4 regions of the Exiguobacterium sp. s80 genome follow, and region 1 is predicted to be linked to each of the others. Evidence: riboswitches for the same ligand, from Rfam matches in the RefSeq annotation. Region 1 holds a riboswitch; each other region holds the start of a gene.
What was found. A riboswitch is a leader RNA that binds a small molecule or an ion and turns the genes downstream of it on or off. The one in region 1 is predicted to bind S-adenosylmethionine.
Positions count from the first base shown of each region.

Region 2: linked by a shared signal. The riboswitch ahead of KNP94_RS11210 (2,3-diketo-5-methylthiopentyl-1-phosphate enolase) and the one ahead of KNP94_RS06910 (amino acid permease) in region 1 are both predicted to bind S-adenosylmethionine.
Region 3: linked by a shared signal. The riboswitch ahead of KNP94_RS08515 (methionine ABC transporter ATP-binding protein) and the one ahead of KNP94_RS06910 (amino acid permease) in region 1 are both predicted to bind S-adenosylmethionine.
Region 4: linked by a shared signal. The riboswitch ahead of metK (methionine adenosyltransferase) and the one ahead of KNP94_RS06910 (amino acid permease) in region 1 are both predicted to bind S-adenosylmethionine.

Region 1 covers NZ_JACSMP010000002.1:71,920-77,065, forward strand. Annotated here, with positions in the region: gene KNP94_RS06900 (ketopantoate reductase family protein) at 1-204, shown strand, start outside; gene KNP94_RS06905 (polysaccharide pyruvyl transferase family protein) at 508-1,914, shown strand; SAM riboswitch class I at 2,022-2,123, shown strand; partial or broken gene KNP94_RS06910 (amino acid permease) at 2,205-3,607, shown strand; gene mmuM (homocysteine S-methyltransferase) at 3,582-4,514, shown strand; gene KNP94_RS06920 (MarR family winged helix-turn-helix transcriptional regulator) at 4,662-5,084, opposite strand.
Region 2 covers NZ_JACSMP010000006.1:14,980-20,125, forward strand. Annotated here, with positions in the region: gene mtnA (S-methyl-5-thioribose-1-phosphate isomerase) at 1-957, opposite strand, end outside; gene mtnK (S-methyl-5-thioribose kinase) at 954-2,123, opposite strand; SAM riboswitch class I at 2,200-2,302, opposite strand; SAM riboswitch class I at 2,507-2,608, shown strand; gene KNP94_RS11210 (2,3-diketo-5-methylthiopentyl-1-phosphate enolase) at 2,689-3,879, shown strand; gene KNP94_RS11215 (2-hydroxy-3-keto-5-methylthiopentenyl-1-phosphate phosphatase) at 3,876-4,535, shown strand; gene KNP94_RS11220 (methylthioribulose 1-phosphate dehydratase) at 4,532-5,146, shown strand, end outside.
Region 3 covers NZ_JACSMP010000003.1:122,850-127,995, forward strand. Annotated here, with positions in the region: gene KNP94_RS08500 (MDR family MFS transporter) at 1-66, opposite strand, end outside; gene KNP94_RS08505 (MetQ/NlpA family ABC transporter substrate-binding protein) at 139-966, opposite strand; gene KNP94_RS08510 (methionine ABC transporter permease) at 1,000-1,665, opposite strand; gene KNP94_RS08515 (methionine ABC transporter ATP-binding protein) at 1,662-2,684, opposite strand; SAM riboswitch class I at 2,763-2,869, opposite strand; gene KNP94_RS08520 (bifunctional cystathionine gamma-lyase/homocysteine desulfhydrase) at 2,929-4,095, opposite strand; gene KNP94_RS08525 (PLP-dependent cysteine synthase family protein) at 4,088-5,011, opposite strand; gene KNP94_RS08530 (S-ribosylhomocysteine lyase) at 5,008-5,146, opposite strand, start outside.
Region 4 covers NZ_JACSMP010000003.1:63,295-68,440, forward strand. Annotated here, with positions in the region: gene mnmM (tRNA 5-(aminomethyl)-2-thiouridylate-methyltransferase MnmM) at 1-220, shown strand, start outside; gene KNP94_RS08210 (alpha/beta fold hydrolase) at 259-963, opposite strand; gene KNP94_RS08215 (GNAT family N-acetyltransferase) at 1,041-1,529, opposite strand; gene metK (methionine adenosyltransferase) at 1,671-2,879, opposite strand; SAM riboswitch class I at 3,008-3,134, opposite strand; gene pckA (phosphoenolpyruvate carboxykinase (ATP)) at 3,367-4,935, shown strand; gene KNP94_RS08230 (EAL and HDOD domain-containing protein) at 5,003-5,146, opposite strand, start outside.

The DNA of each region.
Region 1 (5,146 bases):
GAACAGGAGCAGGAAAAACGGATTCACCAAATGGCACCGGATATGAAGTCGTCGTTGCAACGGGATATGGAAAAACAAGGCATGGTCGAAGCAGACCATCTGTTTGGCAGTTTAATAGAAGGAACGGAGCCAGCGGTGTACCCGACGTTACGGATGATTCTTACGAATTTAAAGGTATATGAACAGCTATCAATTACTATTTAAGCTGTTGAAGGGCTTCGAAATCGAGAATTACAAATAGCTTCTCCAAGGTGACTCTATCGTTTATCTTAAGAGAAGCTATTTATGTAGCTAGAAAATGTTATGTTCGTAAATTTTTCTTGACTGACTCTGATTACAAGTGGGGAAAATATTAAATAAAATTTAAATGATAAGAATATTCTTTTAAATGATACTCTATCTCTTTAATTAAAATAGACTTAAGTATAAGTAAGGGATATGATTTAGATATCTCTAAAATATAAGTTGTTAATGTTTTTTTGGATTTGTGAGAGGGGATAATTTGACATGAAGCGTATTATTATTCGTGCAGGTATGACACCCTTTGAACAGTTTGATGCTGAGTATATAATGAGAGAAAATTCAATCGGAGGGAACGTTGGGAATTTGATCTATCAGTACAGTATCTTCCGAACATTGATGACGGAAGGAACGACGATCACGCCTGACTATTACTACTATGATGAAGAACGTGCAGATGAGATCAACGAAAAATTTGATCTTTACGTCATTCCACTTGCAGATGCATTCCGTCAAGAGTTCGCATCGTCCCTTCGAAAATACACACGATTGATTAAAAAATTGAAAATTCCGGTCGTCGTCATCGGTGTTGGTCTACGCGCACCATTCGAGCCGGACTTAAAAGGCGGATTCCCGTTCGACGAGGATGTTAAAGCATTCGTCAGCGCAGTCCTCGAACGTTCAAGCATCATTGGACTTCGTGGTGAAATCACGTCGAAATACCTGACACGCCTTGGTTTCCGTGAAGGCATCGATCATAAAGTCATCGGTTGCCCATCGATGTATGCATTCGGTCGTAATCTTCACATTCGTGAGACAAACATCACGAAAGATTCGATGGTTAGTGTCAATTCATCACGTTTTTCACCCAAAAATGTCCTTGATTTTATCACACGTGGAATGGAAGAGTATCCAAATCACTATTTCATCCCACAATGGATGAAAGAATTGAAGTTGACGTACACTGGAACTCATCCGTTTGGAGACCTTTCAGATATGAATTATGCAGCTAGAATGTCACACCCGGTGTATATGAATGACCGTGTTCGTTTCTTCTTAAACGCTCAAACGTGGTTCGACTTCCTCAAAGAAGCTGACTTGAGCTTTGGTGCACGTCTCCACGGAAACATCACAGCGACACTCGCTGGAACACCAAGTATTTTGATTCCTAAAGATGCAAGGATGCGTGAATTAACAGATTACCATCAATTGACTCACATCTGGGCAAATGACATCACGGCAGACACACGGCTTTCGGACGTCGTCGAAACAGCAGACTTCCAAAGCCCGGCGCGGATTCAAGTGAAAAACTTCGACAACTTTCTTGACTTCTTGAACACGAACGACTTGGAGCATATCTATCAAGACACGAACTATCCAGAGAACGTGCCGTTTGATCGTGAAATGGCGAAAACAGAACTCCTCCCAGCGGTTAAACCGATTACAGGAATCAGTATGGAAGAAGCAATCGCACGTTTTGAATCATTCTTCCCGGAAGAAGAGAAAAAAATTGCTGCGATTCAAAAACATGATAAAGATAAAGACAAAAAGATTAAAACGTTACAAGATAAACTCAACAAGCAGACGAAGGTGGTTAAACATCAAGAAGGTACATTGAACCGTAAAGCGGTTCGGGTGGCCCTTAAGACAGCTAATCTCTTCGTAAAAAAATAACAATAAGACGTCTCATGCCAATGCGGTAGGAGACGTTTTTTTGAATTCTATTATCTGAATTGTGTTGACAATTCAAAAAAGGACTGCTACTGTTATGAAAAATTACATTCTTATCCAGAGAGGTGGAGGGACTGGCCCTTTGAAGCCTCAGCAACAGGTCGAAAGATACTGTGCTAATTCCTGCGGGTGTTGTACCCGATCGATAAGCGCTCTTCATGTTGTCGACCGACGCACCCTGTCTGTACAGGAGTGCGTTTTTTTTATTGAGTGAGAAAGAGGAGTGGTGGAGGATGGAGCAAAAAACAACATTTCGACGAAAGATGGAATCCCGTCATATCGTCATGCTGTCGTTAGGTGGCGTCATCGGGACGGGGCTGTTCCTGAGTACGGGGTACACATTGGAGCAAGCAGGGCGGATCGGAACGATTGTATCCTACTTACTCGGAGCACTCGTCGTCTATCTCGTGATGCTTTGTTTAGGGGAACTCGCTGTACATATGCCGGAAACCGGTGCCTTTCATAGTTATGGACAAAGTACATTGGACCGGGAACCGGCTATACGGTCGCCTGGCTCTACTGGCTGACCTGGACGGTGGCGCTCGGTTCCGAGTTTACGGCAGCCGGTTTATTGATGCAACGCTGGTTCCCTGACGTGCCGGTCTGGTTGTTCAGCGGATTGTTCGTCATCATCATTTTAGTGATTAATGTACTGACAGTGCGCGTGTTCGCCGAAGTCGAATTTTGGTTTTCTGCCGTGAAAATCATGACGATCATCGCCTTCATCGTCTTAGGGGCAGCAGCAATCGTCGGCTTTATTCCACTGGCGTCAGGAGAAGCAGCTCCGTTGTTCGGACCGCTGACGGAAGGGGAACTCTTCCCGAACGGGGCCTTTGCGATTTTGATGACGATGCTCGCCGTCAACTTTGCCTATTCGGGGACAGAACTGATTGGTGTTGCGGCAGGCGAGGCGGTTGATCCGAAGCGGACGATTCCTCTTGCCATCCGGACGACGATTGTCCGGCTGGTCGTGTTTTTTGTCGGCACGATCATCGTCCTGGCGATTTTACTACCGACGGATGCGAACGGTGTGCTCGAGAGTCCGTTCGTTGCCGTCTTCGAACGGATCGGGATTCAATTTGCGGCGGACATCATGAACTTCGTCATCTTGACGGCGATCCTTTCCGCAGCGAACTCCGGGTTGTACGCCGCGTCACGGATGTTGTGGTCGTTGTCTGATCAACGGATGATTTCACCGTTCTTTGCTAAATTGAGTCAAAACGGTGTTCCGACACGCGCTGTCATGTTCAGTATGCTCGGCGGATTGTTTGCACTGCTATCAAGTGTCTACGCAGCAGAAAGCGTCTATATCGCACTCGTCTCGATTTCAGGACTTGCTGTCGTCGTTGTCTGGATGAGCATCAGTGCTTCGCAATACTTCTTTCGGCGGCGTTACCTGAGAGAAGGACACGATTTGCAAGACTTGGTGTACCGGACACCATTTTATCCAGTCGTCCCGATTGTCTCCTTTTTGATTTGCCTATTGTCGCTGATCGGGATTGCCTTTGATCCTACGCAGCGTGTTGCCTTATATTTTGGAATTCCCTTTATCGGACTTTGTTATCTCGTGCATTACCTGACGAAAAAATCACAGAAACGGAGTGTGGAAGATGTCAAAACAGAAAAATCCAGTTGAAGCCTTACTTAACGAAAAACCGTTTATTTTACTTGATGGAGCACTTGCGACAGAACTGGAGCGGCATGGGAGTGATCTCGCCGATCCTCTCTGGTCGGCACGGGTCTTGGTCGAAGAGCCGGAACAGATTCACCGCGTCCATGCTGACTATTTTCGAATCGGTGCGGACTGTGCCATCACCTCGAGTTATCAAGCAAGTTTGCAAGGGTTTAAACAACGGGGAATCGGGACGGATGCAGCGATCGAACTGATCAAGCAGACGGTCTACTTGGCGCAACATGCACGTCAAGAAGTCGCCGGAGCAGGGACACGATCGTTGATTGCCGGATCAGTCGGTCCGTACGGGGCGTATTTGGCCGATGGATCAGAATATATCGGACACTACGGTGTCGATGATGCGACCCTTGAGAACTTTCATCGTCCCCGAATCGAGGCGTTGATTGCGGCAGGAGCAGATTTACTGGCCTTCGAAACGATTCCGTCGCTTCAAGAAGCAACCGTCTTGTTTCGGATATTAGAAGAATTTCCGGAACACTCGGCCTGGCTCGCTTTTTCCCTTCGCGATGCGGAACACATCAGTGAAGGGACGACGATTGCGGATTGTGTCGCAGCAGTCGGCCGCCATCCGCAACTCGCTGCGCTCGGTGCAAATTGCTTTCCGGCGTCGATTACGACAGATTTCGTAACGGGATTGAAGCGACTGACGGACGTGCCGATCATCGTCTATCCGAATTCGGGGGAACAGTATGATCCCGTCAAGAAAACATGGTCTGGTGAATCGGTGTGTACAGCTTTTGATGAAGTTGCCAGTGAGTGGTATGCGGCAGGGGCACGCCTGATCGGCGGTTGTTGCCGGACGACACCGGAACAAATTGAACGGATTCATGCCGCCATCGAAGGAACGTAAGGTTGCAAAAATCGAGCTGAAATCAATCGCAGTGCCGGACGGTTCCGCCCTCTGCGCAAGAAACGCCGATGATCCCGTTTTTCATACGGAATCATCGGCGTTTTTTATCCCTATTCTTCTCGTTCATGACGTCTTAAGACGATTGGATCACCGTTCCCGCAGTTCACGGTTAAATTGTTGGAGCAGGCGTCCAAATGCTTCCGCATCGTCACCTGACCAGTCTGTCAGTAAGCGTTCGATGCTCGCGAGGCGTGCCGTCCGGTAAATCGTCAGTTCTTCCTGTCCGAGTGAAGTGATGTGATAGAAGAAAGCACGGCCATCTGCTTCATCGCGTACTTTTTCGACCAATTTCTTTTGATCGAGTGCTGCCGCTTGCCGGCTGACGGTAGAGACGTCAAGTTGCAATTCGCGTGCCAATGTCTTCACCCCGACTGGACCAGACTCGGACAGTTGACGCAGTAACAAATACGACGCGCGATCTAAATTTCGGTTATCGGCCGTCGCTGTCGTCAAACGACGAATCAGAATCGCAAGTTCTAGTTCAATCACTTCGAGTGCCTGATCAGACATGTTAATCCCCTCTTTTCCTAAGTGCTTCATGTTTCCCATCATTACGCAAGGACTTAGCCCCT
Region 2 (5,146 bases), on a different contig from region 1:
CTCGTGCGGTGTCACGTCAAATGCCGGATTAAAGACCTTTGTTCCGGCTGGTGCCGTTACTTTCCCCGCCAGTTGTGTCACTTCACTAGCATCGCGTTCTTCAATTTCAATCTCGTCACCTGATAAACTCGTCACATCAAACGTCGACAGCGGTGCCGCGACATAAAACGGAATCCCGAAGGCACGTGCGAGTAACGCCAGCTGGAACGTCCCGATTTTATTGGCCGTATCCCCGTTACGGGTGATCCGGTCCGCGCCGACGATGATGGCGGTGATCTGCTTTTCCTTGATCGTATGCGCGACCATATTGTCCGTGATCAAGGTGACGTCAATCCCTGCCCGTTGCAGCTCCCATGTCGTCAAACGTGCCCCCTGCAACAAAGGCCGGGTTTCCGACGCATAGACGGATAACGGAATGCCTTGTTCTTTCGAGAGATAAAACGGGGCCAGTGCCGTCCCGTACGCCGCTGTCGCAATCGATCCGGCATTACAAATCGTCAACACCCGGTCTCCCGCTTGAAACAGCTCCAACGCATGCACACCGATTTGCCGTGACGTCTTGGCATCGGCTTCATAAAGGGCAAGTGCTTTTTGTTCCAGACGTTTCGGCAGTTCCTCGAGCGTTGTGCTCGAAAGGATAAGCTGATTGAGCGCATCGAGTACGTTCCGCAAATTGACGGCGGTCGGCCGGGTCGCCAGTAACTCCGCCGATACCGTCAACAGTTTTTGTTTGACCTCGTCAAGCGATCCCGTCGTCCGGAACGCTTCCTGCACGAGGACGAATCCACCGAACAGACTGATTGCCGGCGCCCCCCGGACACGAAGTTGTTTAATCGCCTCAACCGCTTGCGCCAAATCATGAATGACTTCGTACCGTTCTTCTTGCGGGAGACGGGTCTGATCAAGGATCTTTAAGCACGCCCGCTCATAGATGACACTACGGATAAACTCGCTCATCGGCTCAATTCCTCCGTCACGTCAAAATTCCGGAGATCGGTAAACGTCTTACATTCGCCGCGCCGTTTAATCAATGCCGTCCCGAGGCGTAACGCATGACGTTTCCGTTCAAGGCGCGTCGTAGCATCCGGAATTTGTTCCAAATCAGCGACCGGTGCCAAACCAATCGTCCGCCGGATCAGTTCACAACCGGCGAAACCGAGCGCGTCTTGGAGAATTGTACTGAGGACATCATCGACAAGCCCGGGTACCGTCCGGAAAGGTTCGACGGCTTCCCGTTCCCAAAGTGCCGTGAACGTCGAAGCAAACGTCAGCCAGAACGTATCGATATCCTTCACCCGCGTCTCCCGCAACTCAGCATAGTTCGGATACGCCGCAAAGCAGAGGTGGGCAATGAACTGACCGACATCAAACCCGAACGGTCCGTAAAAAGCGAACTCCGGATCGATGATTTTCGTTTCGCCCGCCGAAGCAAAAATGCTTCCTGTATGTAAATCCCCGTGTAATAAAGCTTCCCCTTTCGTGATGAACAACGTTTCGAGCTTCGCCACTTCCCGCTTCAGTTTTTCGTCCTGCCAGAGCTGCTGTACGTCTGTTTCCAAGCCGCTCTCGATGTTGTTTGTTTCCGCGTCGTAAAACGGATCCGTAAAGATTAACTTTTCCGTGATGTCGCATAAATCCGGGTTGTAATAGTCACGTGCGACCTGCTTTTTTCCGACTGGACCGAGCGCAAAATCTGACGTGAAAAATAACGTCCGCGCCAAGTAAGAACCGACATGTTCTGCAAGGAGCGGATACGTTTCGCCGGCGAGCAATCCCGTCCGAACGATTTGCAGGTGCGACAAGTCCTCCATCACCGTATACGCTTCTTCATGACTGGCATGAAAGACCCGTGGAACGAATGGCGTCGCGTATTTTGCGAATTCCTTCAGTGCCAACTGTTCGATCCAGGCCCGCTCGAGTGACAAGGGCCAGCTTTCCCCGACGACTTTTGCATAAGGTAATGCCTGCTTCAAGATCAAACGTTCTTTCCCTGCCTGAATCCGAAAGACTAAGTTCAAGTTGCCGTCGCCGATTTCTTCTGCCGTCGCTTCTTCCTGTCCGATGAGTCCGAGTTCCCGGACACGTTTAATGGCGTCTTGTTCTGTAAATGCTTGATATGCCATCTTGCTTCCCCCTTCATTTCTACACAAAAAAACGCCGCTTTTCGTCATAGAAAAGAGGCGCGGGGTATCATCCGTCCTCTTATCTCTCAGACGAATGTCTGTTGGATGTAGCACCGTGCCGGATGGTCGGTTGCTGCGGCGTCTTCGGGCCAATTCCCTCTGCCAACTCACGATAAGAGTCATATGTGGTTGTTGTGTTCGATGTTGATTCGAATATTACGCCCGTCTTAAATCATCTGTCAATTCCAATTTTTAGTGAAAAACCATTTAAAAGACCGCCATCTATAGAAGCGGATTTCAAAAAAAATAAATTTTCAAAAAATTATTTGACATCACGTCCATCTCATGTAAAAATTGCAATTAGATTTCACAATTTCATCCAATTCTTATCAAGAGCAGACGGAGGGACGAGCCCTATGATGTCGCAGCAACCGACCAGTTGGCACGGTGCTAATTCTTGCAGCTAACACGCTGACAGATAAGAGTCCACGCGCAATTTTTCATGGTCTCTTGTCATTGACGAGGGACCATTTTTGTATTTTTTAACAAGGGAGAGACGACGATCATGGCGTACATTACCGCAACTTACCAACTCGGCGTGACCGATCAGTTACCAAAACGGGCAGAGCAAATCGCCCTCGGTCTGACGGTCGGCTCATGGACCGATTTGAATCACTTGGAACAACAACAGCTTGAATCCTTTAAAGGACAAGTCGTCCATACGGAAGAACACGACGGAAAAGGGTATGTCACGATCCGTTATCCGGAACACAACGTCTCACGAGACTTTTCGGCGATTTTGACGACCGTCTTCGGCAAGCTGTCACTCGACGGTCAAATCAAACTGACGGATCTTCAGCTTCCCGCTTCATTCACACCGGATTTCCCCGGTGCTAAATTCGGCATCGAGGGCGTCCGCCAATTGATCCAAGTCCATGATCGCCCCCTGTTGATGAGCATCTTCAAAGGCGTCATCGGACGGGATCTCGTTTTTTTACGGGAACAACTGGAAGCCCAGCTCGCCGGCGGGATTGATCTCGTCAAGGATGACGAAATCTTATACGACAATCCGCTGACACCGGCACTCGACCGGGCGCGGATTGGACGGGAAGTCCTCGATGCACACTATGAACGGACCGGTAAACGGGCCCTTTATGCGATTACATTGAGTGGTCCGGTCTTCCGCTTGAAAGAGCAGGCGAAACGACTGGTCGAAGCCGGAGCGACAGCCCTCCTGCTCAACACGTTTACATACGGGCTTGATGTCTTGCGGGAACTGGCAGCCGATCCGGAAATCCCGGTCCCGATCTTTAATCATCCGGCGTTGAGCGGTGCCTTGATCGCCAGTCCCGAGTACGGGATTGCCGCCCCGGTCCTGCTCGGAACGTTGCCGCGGATTGCCGGTGCCGACTTGACACTGTTCCCGTCGCCGTACGGGAATGTCGCCCTCGCCAAAGACTTGGCCCGCGGGATTGCCGTCGAAGCGACCCGAATCGGTGAGACCAAAACAATTCTCCCGGTCCCGTCCGCCGGAATCCACCCGGGTCTCGTCGCCCAGCTTGTTCGTGATTTCGGCGTCGATTCCGTCATCAATGCCGGAGGCGGTGTCCACGGTCATCCGCAAGGTGCTGCGGCCGGAGTCATCGCTTTCCGCCAGGCACTGGGCGCAGCACTGGCCGGCGAATCACTGACAAGTGCCGCCCACCGGCACGAGGAATTACGTGTCGCTCTCGATGCTTGGGGGATCACGAAATGACGATCCGGATTTTATGTGACTTTGACGGAACAGTAACGGAGCACGATAATATCATCGCCTTGATGCAGGAGTTCGCTCCGCCGGAAAAATTTAAACCGTTAAAACAAGGTGTGCTCGACCGGTCGCTCTCGATTCAATCCGGCGTCGGACAGATGTTTCAGCTGCTTCCGTCCAGTCAAAAACAGGACTACATTGATTTCTTGATGACACAGGCAGTCATTCGTCCCGGCTTCGACACCTTACTCGCTTTTGCCAAATCAAACGAGATTGATTTTTCCATCGTCAGCGGCGGGATCGACTTTTTTGTCCAGCCGATTCTTGCGGATGTACTGACGGACGAAGCGATTTATTGCAACGGTAGTGACTTCAGCCAGGAGACGGTTCGAATCGAATGGCCGCATGCCTGCGACTCAGCCTGTACAAATCAATGCGGCTGTTGCAAAACCTCGATCGCCCGGAAGTTGAAGCAGAACGGTGACACGATCATCGCGATCGGCGACTCCGTAACAGATTTTGAACTAGCTAAGCAGGCGGACCACGTTTATGCACGGGATTATCTGATCACGCTATGTGAACAACACGGCATCCCGTATACGCCGTTTGGAAACTTTCATGACATATTGAATCATCTGCAGACAAAGGTGGTGTACACATGACCTTCTTAAAACGATATGAAGAATTACGTGCCGTCAAACAGGAACTTGCAGCACGCGACTGGTTCCCCGGCACAAGCGGCAATCTCGCCATCCGGACAGCCGATCAACCGACTGAATTTCTCGTGACGGCAAGCGGGAAGGACAAACGGCAGGATACACCGGACGACTTCGTCCATGTCGACGCGTCCGGTCAACTGATCGGCGAACAGACAGGTCGTCCCTCTGCCGAAACATTGCTCCACGTCGAGGTCTTCAACCGAACGACTGCCGGGTGTTCCCTTCACGTCCATACGATTGACAATAATGTCATTTCGGAACTGTACGGCGATCAAGGCGAGATTCGGTTTGCCGGTCAGGAAATCATCAAGGCACTCGGCCGTTGGGAAGAAGATGCGGAAGTCCGTGTGCCGATTATCCCGAACCACGCCGACATTCCGACGCTTGCCGCTGCCTTTGCAGCACATGTACATGCCGAGAGCGGTGCCGTCCTGATTCGCAATCACGGCATCACCGTCTGGGCACCGACTGCCTTTGAAGCGAAAAAACAGTTGGAAGCATTCGAGTTTTTGTTCAGTTACACCTTAAAACTACAAACGTGCCGACAGGCAATT
Region 3 (5,146 bases), on a different contig from region 1:
CCGTGAGAAAAATGTTCCGAGCAGGACGCCGATCGTCAGCGGATGTAACTGTCGTAAACGGTGCACCTAGAATCCCCCTTCAACTAAAAAAATAATGCATCCTTCCATTATATAGGAAGAATGCATCATTCGAGTGAATTATTTGCTGACCGGGACGACGGCCCCTTTATATTCTTTCGTAATCCAATCCTGTGTCTTTTTCTCGTGTAAGATATCGAGCAATGCCGTCACACGCTCGTCTTTTTCATCACCTTCACGCGTGACGATGATGTTGACGTATGGTGAAGACTCATCTTCAAGGGCAATTGTGTCTTCTAACGGGTTCAAACCGTTATCAATCGCGTAGTTCGTGTTGATGAGGACAGCATCGCCTTCATTGTTTTTGTACGCTTGCGGCAAGAGTGACGCTTCGATATTCGTTTTGAACTCAATGTTCTTCGGGTTTTCCGCGATATCGCTAAGCTGAGCATCTGTCGTCTTACCGTCTTTCAACTTAATTAAGCCTTCGTTTTGGAGGAACGTCAAGACACGTCCACGCTCCGCGACGTTTGAGCTCGTCAAGATCGTTGCACCTTTCGGTAACTCGTCGAGCGACTTATATTTTTTTGAGTAAACGCCGAGCGGTTCAACGTGGACGCCGCCTGCATTTTCAAATTTATAAGATTTGTTCTCTTTTTCCTGTTGCTCAAGGTACGGAACGTGTTGGAAATAGTTCGCATCGATTTCTTTTTCAGCGAGTGCCTTGTTCGGCAACACATAATCTTGGAACTTTTTGATTTCGAGTTTGTAGCCTTTTGCTTCATACTCTTTTTGAACGTGCTCTAGGATTTCAGCATGGGGAACGTTTGAAGCACCGATGACAAGTGTCTTCGCGTCGTCTCCTGACGACTCTTCCCCACATGCTGCAAGACTGACTGCTAAGACGGATACTGCTGCTGTACCGACGAATTTTTTCCAAAGTTTCATGAATAATTCCTCCCAAGTTAACTAAAAATAGTATTATCGTTTATCGATTGCTTTTACGAGCAGGTCACCAATAATTTGAATGATGAAGACGATGACGAGAATCAACAATGTCGCGATGGCGATGACATCGTTTTGAGAACGCTGGAAACCTTCGATATATGCCATGTCCCCGAGTCCTCCTCCTCCGACTACTCCGGCCATTGCCGTGTAACCGACGAGCGCGACGAGCGTGACGGTGATACCGGAGACGATTGCTGGTAGTGCTTCCGGAATCAACACTTTATAAATGATTTGGAACTTCGTTGCCCCCATCGATTCCGCTGCTTCGATGACACCTTTGTCGACTTCACGCAGTGCCAGTTCGACCATCCGCCCGTAAAACGGTGCCGCCCCAAGAATCAGTGCCGGAAGTGCCGCTGTTGGTCCTAAGAACGATCCGACGATGATGAGCGTCACTGGAATCAATAAAATCAACAATATAATAAACGGAATCGAACGGAAGATGTTGACTAAAAAGCTGAGCACGGAATACAGTGCCCGGTTCTTAAACAATAAGTCTTCATTCGTCGCGTATAACAACAGACCGATGACCAGTCCGAGAACAAATGTCGCGATTCCGGCAACAACTGTCATATAGACGGTACTGCCGGTCGCCGTCCAGACCATTTCCCAATCGAGGTCGTTAAAGAATGTCGTCATCGGTGATCCACCTCCACTTCCACGTCACTCGCTTGAAGTTTCGCGATGACCGCTTGTGTTTCATGTGCCGCACCAATCAGTTGGATGAACAACGTTCCGAGTGCACCGTCTTGCGTCTGTCCGACGTTCCCGCCGATGATATTAAATAATAAGGTCGAATCTTTCATGACTTCTGCCAGGATCGGACTTTCTGCTGTCGAACCGACGAATGTCAGCTGGACGATTTTCCCTGTCGGATAGCGCTCACGGAGTTTCGCGAACGTCAACTCGTTTTCTGTAGACGACGTCAGTTGTTTGACGAATTCTTTTGTCATCGCTTGTTTCGGATGCCGGAAGACTTCTGAAACAGGACCCTGTTCGACGATTTTCCCGGCCTCCATGACGGCGACCCGGTTACAGATTTTTTGAATGACGTGCATCTCGTGTGTGATCAAGACGATCGTCAGTTTTAGTTTTTTATTGATGTCGACGAGTAACTCTAAGATCGAGTCCGTCGTTTTCGGATCAAGGGCGCTTGTCGCCTCGTCACATAATAAGACGTCCGGGTTTGATGCCAGTGCGCGGGCAATCCCGACGCGTTGTTTTTGTCCACCGGATAGTTGTGACGGATAAGCGCCTTCGCGACCGTCGAGTCCAACGAGTTGAATCAGCTCGGCGACCCGTTCTTTCCGGCGTGCTTTCGGATATCCGCCGAGTTCGAGCGGGAACATAATGTTTTCTTCGACCGTTCGTGACCAAAGCAAGTTGAAGTGCTGAAAGACCATCGAGACATTTTTCCGGACGCCGCGTAATTCTTTCGGTCGTAACGTCGTCATCTCGACACCGTCAATTTGAATCGAACCGCTTGTCGGTGCTTCTAACATGTTCAGCAGGCGAATCAAGGTTGACTTCCCTGCACCGGAATAACCAATTATTCCGAAAATTTCGCCGCGCTCAATCGTGAGATCGACGTTTGCGACAGCTTCGACTTCGCCGCGCTTCGAGCGATAAATCTTTCCTACATCCTGTAAACGAATCACTACTGTCCCTCCTAAACATAAAAAAAGTGCGCACGTTTTAGAGCAAACGCGCGCACTTTCAGTACACAAAACCATTTGCTCTCATCTTGCAGACGTTCGTCTGCTGGAATTAGCACCACTTCGGAAATAAATTCCGCGGTTGCCGGGTTTCATCGGGCCAGTCCCTCCACCACTCTTGATAAGAGTTATCGGTATTTAGTTGTTTTTAATATATTTTGAATATTAGCAGGGGTTATTTTGCTTGTCAAACAGTTTTTTCAGAAACTTTTTCGAGCAAACTGAAAGCATGCGTTAAATCTTCTTTCAAATCCTCTGCATCTTCAAGTCCGACCGAGATTCGGACGAGACCATCCGTGATGCCGAGTTCTGCCCGACGTTCTGCCGGAATCGACGCATGTGTCATCCGTGCCGGAACGGAAATCAAACTTTCGACCGCCCCTAAGCTTTCAGCAAGCGTGAAGAAGTGTGACGCTTCCACAAGTTTCTCTGCATTTGCAGCTGAACCGACATCAAAGCTGATCATCCCGCCGAAACCAGTCGCTTGTTTTTGTTGAATCGCATGACCGGGATGCGATGCGAGCCCCGGGTAGAAGATGTTCGAGACGACGTCTTGTGCTTGCAGGAAGCTGACAAGTTCATGTGCTGTCTCTTCGATCGCTTCCATCCGGATACCGAGCGTCCGCAGACCACGGACAAGCAGGAAGCTGTCTTGCGGTCCGAGAATTCCACCCGTCGAATTTTGGATAAAGTGAAGTTCTTCGCCGAGCGTATCATCGTTGACGACGACAAGCCCTGCGACGACGTCCGAATGGCCGCCGATGTATTTCGTTGCACTATGCAGCACGATATCTGCCCCAAGCGCGATTGGTTGTTGCAAGTATGGTGTCGCGAACGTGTTGTCGACGACGAGCTTCAAGTCGTGACGACGCGTGATGGCTGCGATCGCTTCGATGTCCGTCACTTTTAATAACGGGTTCGTCGGTGTCTCGACGTAGAGCATCTTCGTGTTGTCCTGAATCGCCGCTTCCGTCGCGCTGAGATCCGTCGTATCGACGAATGTCACTTCGATGTTGAACTTCGGTAGGACACGTTGCATCAAGCGGAACGTTCCGCCGTAGACGTCGTCCGTCATGACGATGTGGTCGCCAGACTGAAGCAGATTGAAGACAGCATGGATCGCCGCCATTCCTGATCCGAACGCGAATCCACGGACGCCTCCTTCAAGATCAGCAATCAATCGTTCGATGCTCGTCCGCGTCGGGTTTGCTGTGCGCGAGTACTCATACCCGTCTTTTAATTGACCGATTTTTTCTTGCTTATATGTGCTCGTTTGATAGATTGGCGGTGTAACGGCACCCGTTGCCTTGTCTACACCCGTTCCTCCGTGAATCAACGCTGTTTTTTTACGCATGTGTCTCGTCCACCTTTTCAAAGATTTGTTGGCTCAAATACCGTTCTGCACTGTCTGCGAAGACGGTGACAATCGTACTTCCCGGATGGCGCTGGGCGATATCGAGCGCCGCGGCGAGTGCCGCTCCTGCCGAACTGCCGACGAGTAACCCTTCACGTGCCGCCAGTTCATGGACCTTCGTAAAAGCATCCGAATCAGAAATCGTATGAATTTCATCAACTAAATCACGAGAAACGAGACTTGGCCATTTGGCTGTCCCGATTCCTTCTGTTTTATGCGGTCCGGCTGACCCTCCGTTGAGGACGGAGCCTTCCGGTTCGACGATTGCCCCTTTTGTCCCGAAGCGTTCTTTTAAGAAAGCCGTCGTTCCGGCAAACGTTCCACCTGATCCGCATCCGGCGACGAACCAGTCGATGTGACCGAGTTCCGCCACAAGCTCCGGACCAAGTGTCCGCTGATAAGTGACCGAGTTTTCTTCGTTTTCGAATTGGAGTGGCACATAACTGTTCGGAATCGTTTGTCCGAGTTCTTTTGCCTTATCGATTGCGCCTTGCATATCGAGTTCAGTCGGCGTGTTGACGACAGTCGCGCCGAGTGCCCGCATCAAAGTCTGTTTCTCTTGACTGAACTTTTCTGGGACGACACAAATGACTTGTAAGTCATATTTTTTAGCGGCGAGCGCCAAACCGATGCCGGTGTTGCCGGCAGTCGGTTCGATGATCGTTCCGCCTGGTGTCACGTACCCCTGTTCGATTGCGGCATCAACGAGTTGGATACCGAGGCGGTCTTTGACGCTGCCACCAGGGTTCATCCATTCGAGCTTCGCCAAAATCCGCGTACCAGCAGGCAAATCGAACGAAGTAATCTCGTACAGTGGCGTATTTCCGACGAGGTCTCGGACTGACTTCGCGATCATCCGAAGACGATGTCCCATTCGTCGCGACCGGCAAGCATTTTCTCGGCATAGTGCTTCGCTCCTTTAAGGTCGTGTGCGCTCGCAAACCCACATTGCGTTTCGTTTTGTGCCGGAATCACTTCAGCCGCTAAGACG
Region 4 (5,146 bases), on a different contig from region 1:
TGCTTTGTTACCTGTCCTCGTACCCGGCGGTTTAATCGTCCTCGTCATCTATCATGGACATGTAGAAGGAAGACGTGAACGGGATGCTGTTCTCGATTATGTCGAAAGTCTTTCGCAGCAAGACTACGCCGTCTTACAGTATCGTTTTCTCAATCAACAAAACAATCCTCCTTTCATCATCGCCATCGAAAAAAAATTAAAAAAGCAAACACTCGATTAATAGTAAAAGACGCTGTCAGCACGACAGCGTCTTTTTTGTCATTCCTCAACCATCTTCAAAAAAAGCAATAATTTTTCAGCGAACCGCGTATTGAGACGTTCAAAGCTGAAATGCGGAAATCCATGGAGCCGTTGAAGATAGATTTGATCGCCACCCATTTTCCGGCAAATCTCTAACGTATATTTTACGTCCGCGAATTGATCGTCCGGTGCATAAAAACAAGCGAGGTTGACTCGTGGTAATTTCTTCCGCTCTTCATCATGTAGGACGATTTCTTCTTCAATCTCCCGGTACTGTGCATATGTCAACTCTCCGAGACGTGCCGTATCTTCACTATTTTGACCAAACGGCAACATCCCGAGTGGCGCATCCGGTCGAAAACGATCGAATGCACTTGCAAATACTTGTTTGACGCCACCGAGTTGTTTTGAATTATGCCAATCAAATAACGGCGAAATATACGACAAACTCGCAATCGGCAATTCATATTCCTGCAGTAGCCGGTTGACGACGAGTGCGCCCATGCTGCAGGCTATGATGTGAATCGGTAACTTTCGTTTTCCGGCTTCTCGTAAAGCATCCTTCAGCAGTTGTTGATGTTCCTCAAGCGATATCCGGCGCGGAGCATCTACACGTAACACTTCATAATCCTTTTCAAGGACTCGAATTAACGCATCGCTCGGCGTCGCTCGCAGTTGAAGGGGATAGACAAGTACGATAATTCCTGTTGCTTGATCTTCCACAAACTCACCTCTTCATACAAGTATCTCTGTATTATAACGTTTACATCTTGATGTCAAAACCATCTTAAGTTGGATTTTCATTCATATATACGCTTTAAGCGTGTCACAGGTTCCACTTGACCGAAAATTTCTTCAGTCGTTTCACTTTCTTCTTTAAAACCGAAAGAGACTAGAAACTGGCGCGCTTTATAATTTCTTGATTCAACGTAGACTTCAATTGGGGAAGCACCTTGGTGTTCAAGTTCACGAATCAACTTTCGCCCAATCCCATTTTGTTGATATTTCGGTAGTACGTACAAGCGAACGATTTCCCACGTGCCGTCAACATCGATTGCATGGATGAAACCGACGATTTCTTCCTCGATAATGGCGACATTGAAATATTCTCCCCGCGCTTCCTCCGCCGTCCGAATTGCTCGAACGACTTCTTCTTGCGGATACGCCTCTTGTACGAAATGGGCTTTCGAGCTTTCCGAGTAAATCTCTTCATACGTATCCATCCAAGAGGTGATGGCAATATCATGAATGCGTGCCGCATCAGTAGGAATTGCTTCGCGTATCTCCATATCGGACTCCCCCTTTTTTCCGTTTACCGGTACATGTTCTTTTACCCTGTTCTAGAAAAATCATTCGTTTCCCTCCAAAATTCGAGACAAACAAAAAAAGTTCAGAAACAAACTCGTGCGAGTCTGCTTCTGAACTGAAAATTAAGCGAATCGTTTCGCTTGTTCTTCAAGAATTGCTGCTTTATCAGTTTGCTCCCATGGTAATTCGATATCTGTACGACCGAAATGACCATAAGCTGCTGTCTGACGATAAATCGGACGGCGAAGATCAAGCATCTTGATGATCCCTGCTGGGCGAAGATCGAAATTTTCGGCAACGAGTTCGACGAGTTGTGCTTCTGGAAGTTTACCTGTTCCAAACGTATCAACTGCAATCGATACTGGGTGCGCGACACCAATCGCATACGCAAGTTGAACTTCTGCTTTATCTGCAAGACCAGAAGCTACGAGGTTTTTCGCGACGTAACGTGCTGCATATGCTGCAGAACGGTCAACTTTTGTTGGATCTTTACCAGAGAATGCGCCGCCGCCATGACGTGCATAGCCACCATACGTATCAACGATGATTTTACGTCCAGTTAATCCTGCATCACCTTGTGGTCCACCGATGACGAAGCGACCTGTCGGGTTAATGAAGAACTTTGTTTCCGCATCGATGTATTCTGATGGAATCACAGGTGCGATGACATGCTCTTTCAGGTCTGCTTGGATTTGCTCAAGCGTCACTTCTTCTGCATGTTGTGTTGAGATGACGATTGTATCGACACGAACCGGTTCGTTGTTCTCATTGTATTCTACAGTTACTTGCGTCTTACCATCCGGACGGAGGTAGTCAAGTTGTCCAGTTTTACGGACTTCTGCGAGACGACGAGCAAGTTTGTGTGAAAGTGAGATCGGAAGTGGCATCAATTCAGGCGTTTCTTTCGTTGCATAACCGAACATGAGACCTTGGTCCCCTGCACCGATTGCATCGATTTCTTCATCTGACATGTTACCTTCGCGTGCTTCAAGCGCTTGGTCAACACCGAGAGCGATATCTGCTGATTGCTCATCGATTGAAGTCAATACAGCACAAGTGTCTGCATCGAAACCATATTTAGCGCGTGTATAGCCAATCTCACGAATTGTTTCGCGAACGACTTTCGGGATATCGACATAAGTCGATGTCGTGATTTCACCTGCGACGAGGACAAGTCCTGTCGTGACAGATGTTTCAGCAGCGACACGAGCATTCGGATCGGCTGCGAGGATTGCATCTAAGATAGAATCCGAGATTTGGTCACAGATTTTATCCGGGTGACCTTCAGTAACTGACTCCGACGTAAATAGTCGGCGATTAAGGTTTGTCATGTTTGACCCTCCCAAAAAAGAATTTGACGGTGTACTCATTTCCCCTAGTTGAGTGGGACGGTAAAATGAAAAAAACCTCTCCATGTCCAAAAAATGGTCAGGGAAAGGTTGTGCGTTCTTCCTTTACCCTCTTATCGTTCGAAGTGTTTACTTCGCTTCAGGAGAGCACCTTTTCCTTCATTAATAGAATTCTTAATGTAGGACGGTTGCCGGGTTTCTTCGGGCCTTGTTCCCTCCACCTGCTCAGAATAAGAGTATCCGTTACGAATTACATGATATAAAGTTGTGACCACTCTGTCAAGCTACGTTTTAATTTCTAGTCGAAACTTTCCCGAAGAGATGTTAAACTGTTAATGCTGAAAGCGTTTCCAAATAAATAGAAATCAGCGCTAAAAAAGGATTGCTCATCCTTTAGTATGTCATATATAATAAATGTGTCATACTAAATGCCAGAGCTAAACCAACGTAGGGGAAAGGTGGGGTCAGGATGCCGATGACGGTCCTGAATATCGAAGAGCTACTCAAGAAGGAGCATGTGTTCAAACAACTATCTGTTGCTGAGCTAGTCGAACATGCAATTCGTAACGAAGAAGGGGTTCTTGCTGAAAATGGCGCTCTGTCTGTAGAAACGGGGAAATTTACAGGTCGTTCACCTAAAGACAAGTTCATTGTTCGCGATCAGTCATGCGAGTCACATATCGATTGGGGCCATGTCAATCAACCGATGGAAGCAGACAACTTCGAGCAACTTTTACAAAAAGTTCTTCGCTACATGAATGAAGCAGATCAGCTCTACTACACAGAAGCTGCTGCTGGTGCAGACACTCATTTTACCCTTCCGGTTCGGATCGTGACACAATATGCTTGGCATAATTTGTTTGCAAAACAACTATTTTTGCGTGAATATCCGACAGAAGCTGCTTTTGAGCCTTTCACGGTTATTTATGCGCCTCACTTCAAAGCAGATCCGAAAGTCGATGGAACGAATTCCGAAACGTTCATCGCCATGTCATTCGAACATCGGATTGTCTTAATCGGTGGAACAGAATATGCGGGCGAAATCAAAAAATCGATTTTCTCTGTCATGAACTACCTTTTACCTCAACGAGACGTCTTATCGATGCATTGCTCGGCTAACGTCGGTCATGAGGGTGACGTCGCCTTATTCTTCGGATTATCCGGTACTGGTAAGACCACACTGTCTGCTGACGACAGTCGTCAATTGATTGGTGACGATGAGCACGGGTGGTCCAACGACGGCGTCTTCAATATCGAAGGTGGCTGTTACGCAAAAACGGTCAACCTATCGCGCGAAAAAGAACCACAAATCTTTGATGCGATTCGGTTTGGCACTGTCCTTGAAAACGTCGTCCTCGATGATGCACGAATTCCTGACTATGATGATACGTCAAAAACGGAAAACACACGGGCCGCTTATCCGATTACAGCGATTGATAATATTGCAGTACCATCACGCGCCGGACATCCGAAAACGATTGTCTTTTTAACAGCTGATGCTTACGGCGTCCTGCCGCCAATCAGTAAGTTGACGAAGGAGCAAGCGATGTATCACTTCTTATCCGGGTATACATCGAAGTTAGCCGGGACAGAGCGTGGCGTAACAGAACCGGAAGCGACATTCTCGACATGCTTCGGTTCACCCTTCTTACCGCTCATTCCTGAAAAATATGCAACGATGCTCGGTGAGCTCATCGACCGGCACGGTGTCACGGTTTACCTCGTCAATACAGGCTGGACGGGTGGCGCATATGGGACGGGAAGTCGGATGAAGCTTGCATATACACGGACGATGGTCAATGCAGCTGTCAACGGCACACTCGCTGATATCCCGACGGAAGAGCATCCGATTTTCGGGCTACACATGCCGCTCGAAGTCCCTGGTGTCCCAAGCGACTTGCTCAACCCTGTCAAAGTTTGGTCGGATGCTGATGCGTATGAACAACAAGCACGGGCTTTGGCGACTAAATTCAAACAAAATTTCACACGGTTCGACAGTGCAACTACTGAAATCAAATCAGCAGGGCCACGTGTTTAATTAAATTAAGATAATTAAAAGGCACCAGACACTGTATGTTCAGTGAGCTGGTGCCTTTTAACGTCCATCAGACGATTGAATCTTCTTCATCCGGTTGCAAATGAAGTTCTTTTTTAGTCAACCAATCTTGACTCTCTTTTAATAGTGCATAGGCACGCTGTTTTGAAATACCAAAACGATGGGTTAGTTTTTCAAACTGTTCAAATTCACC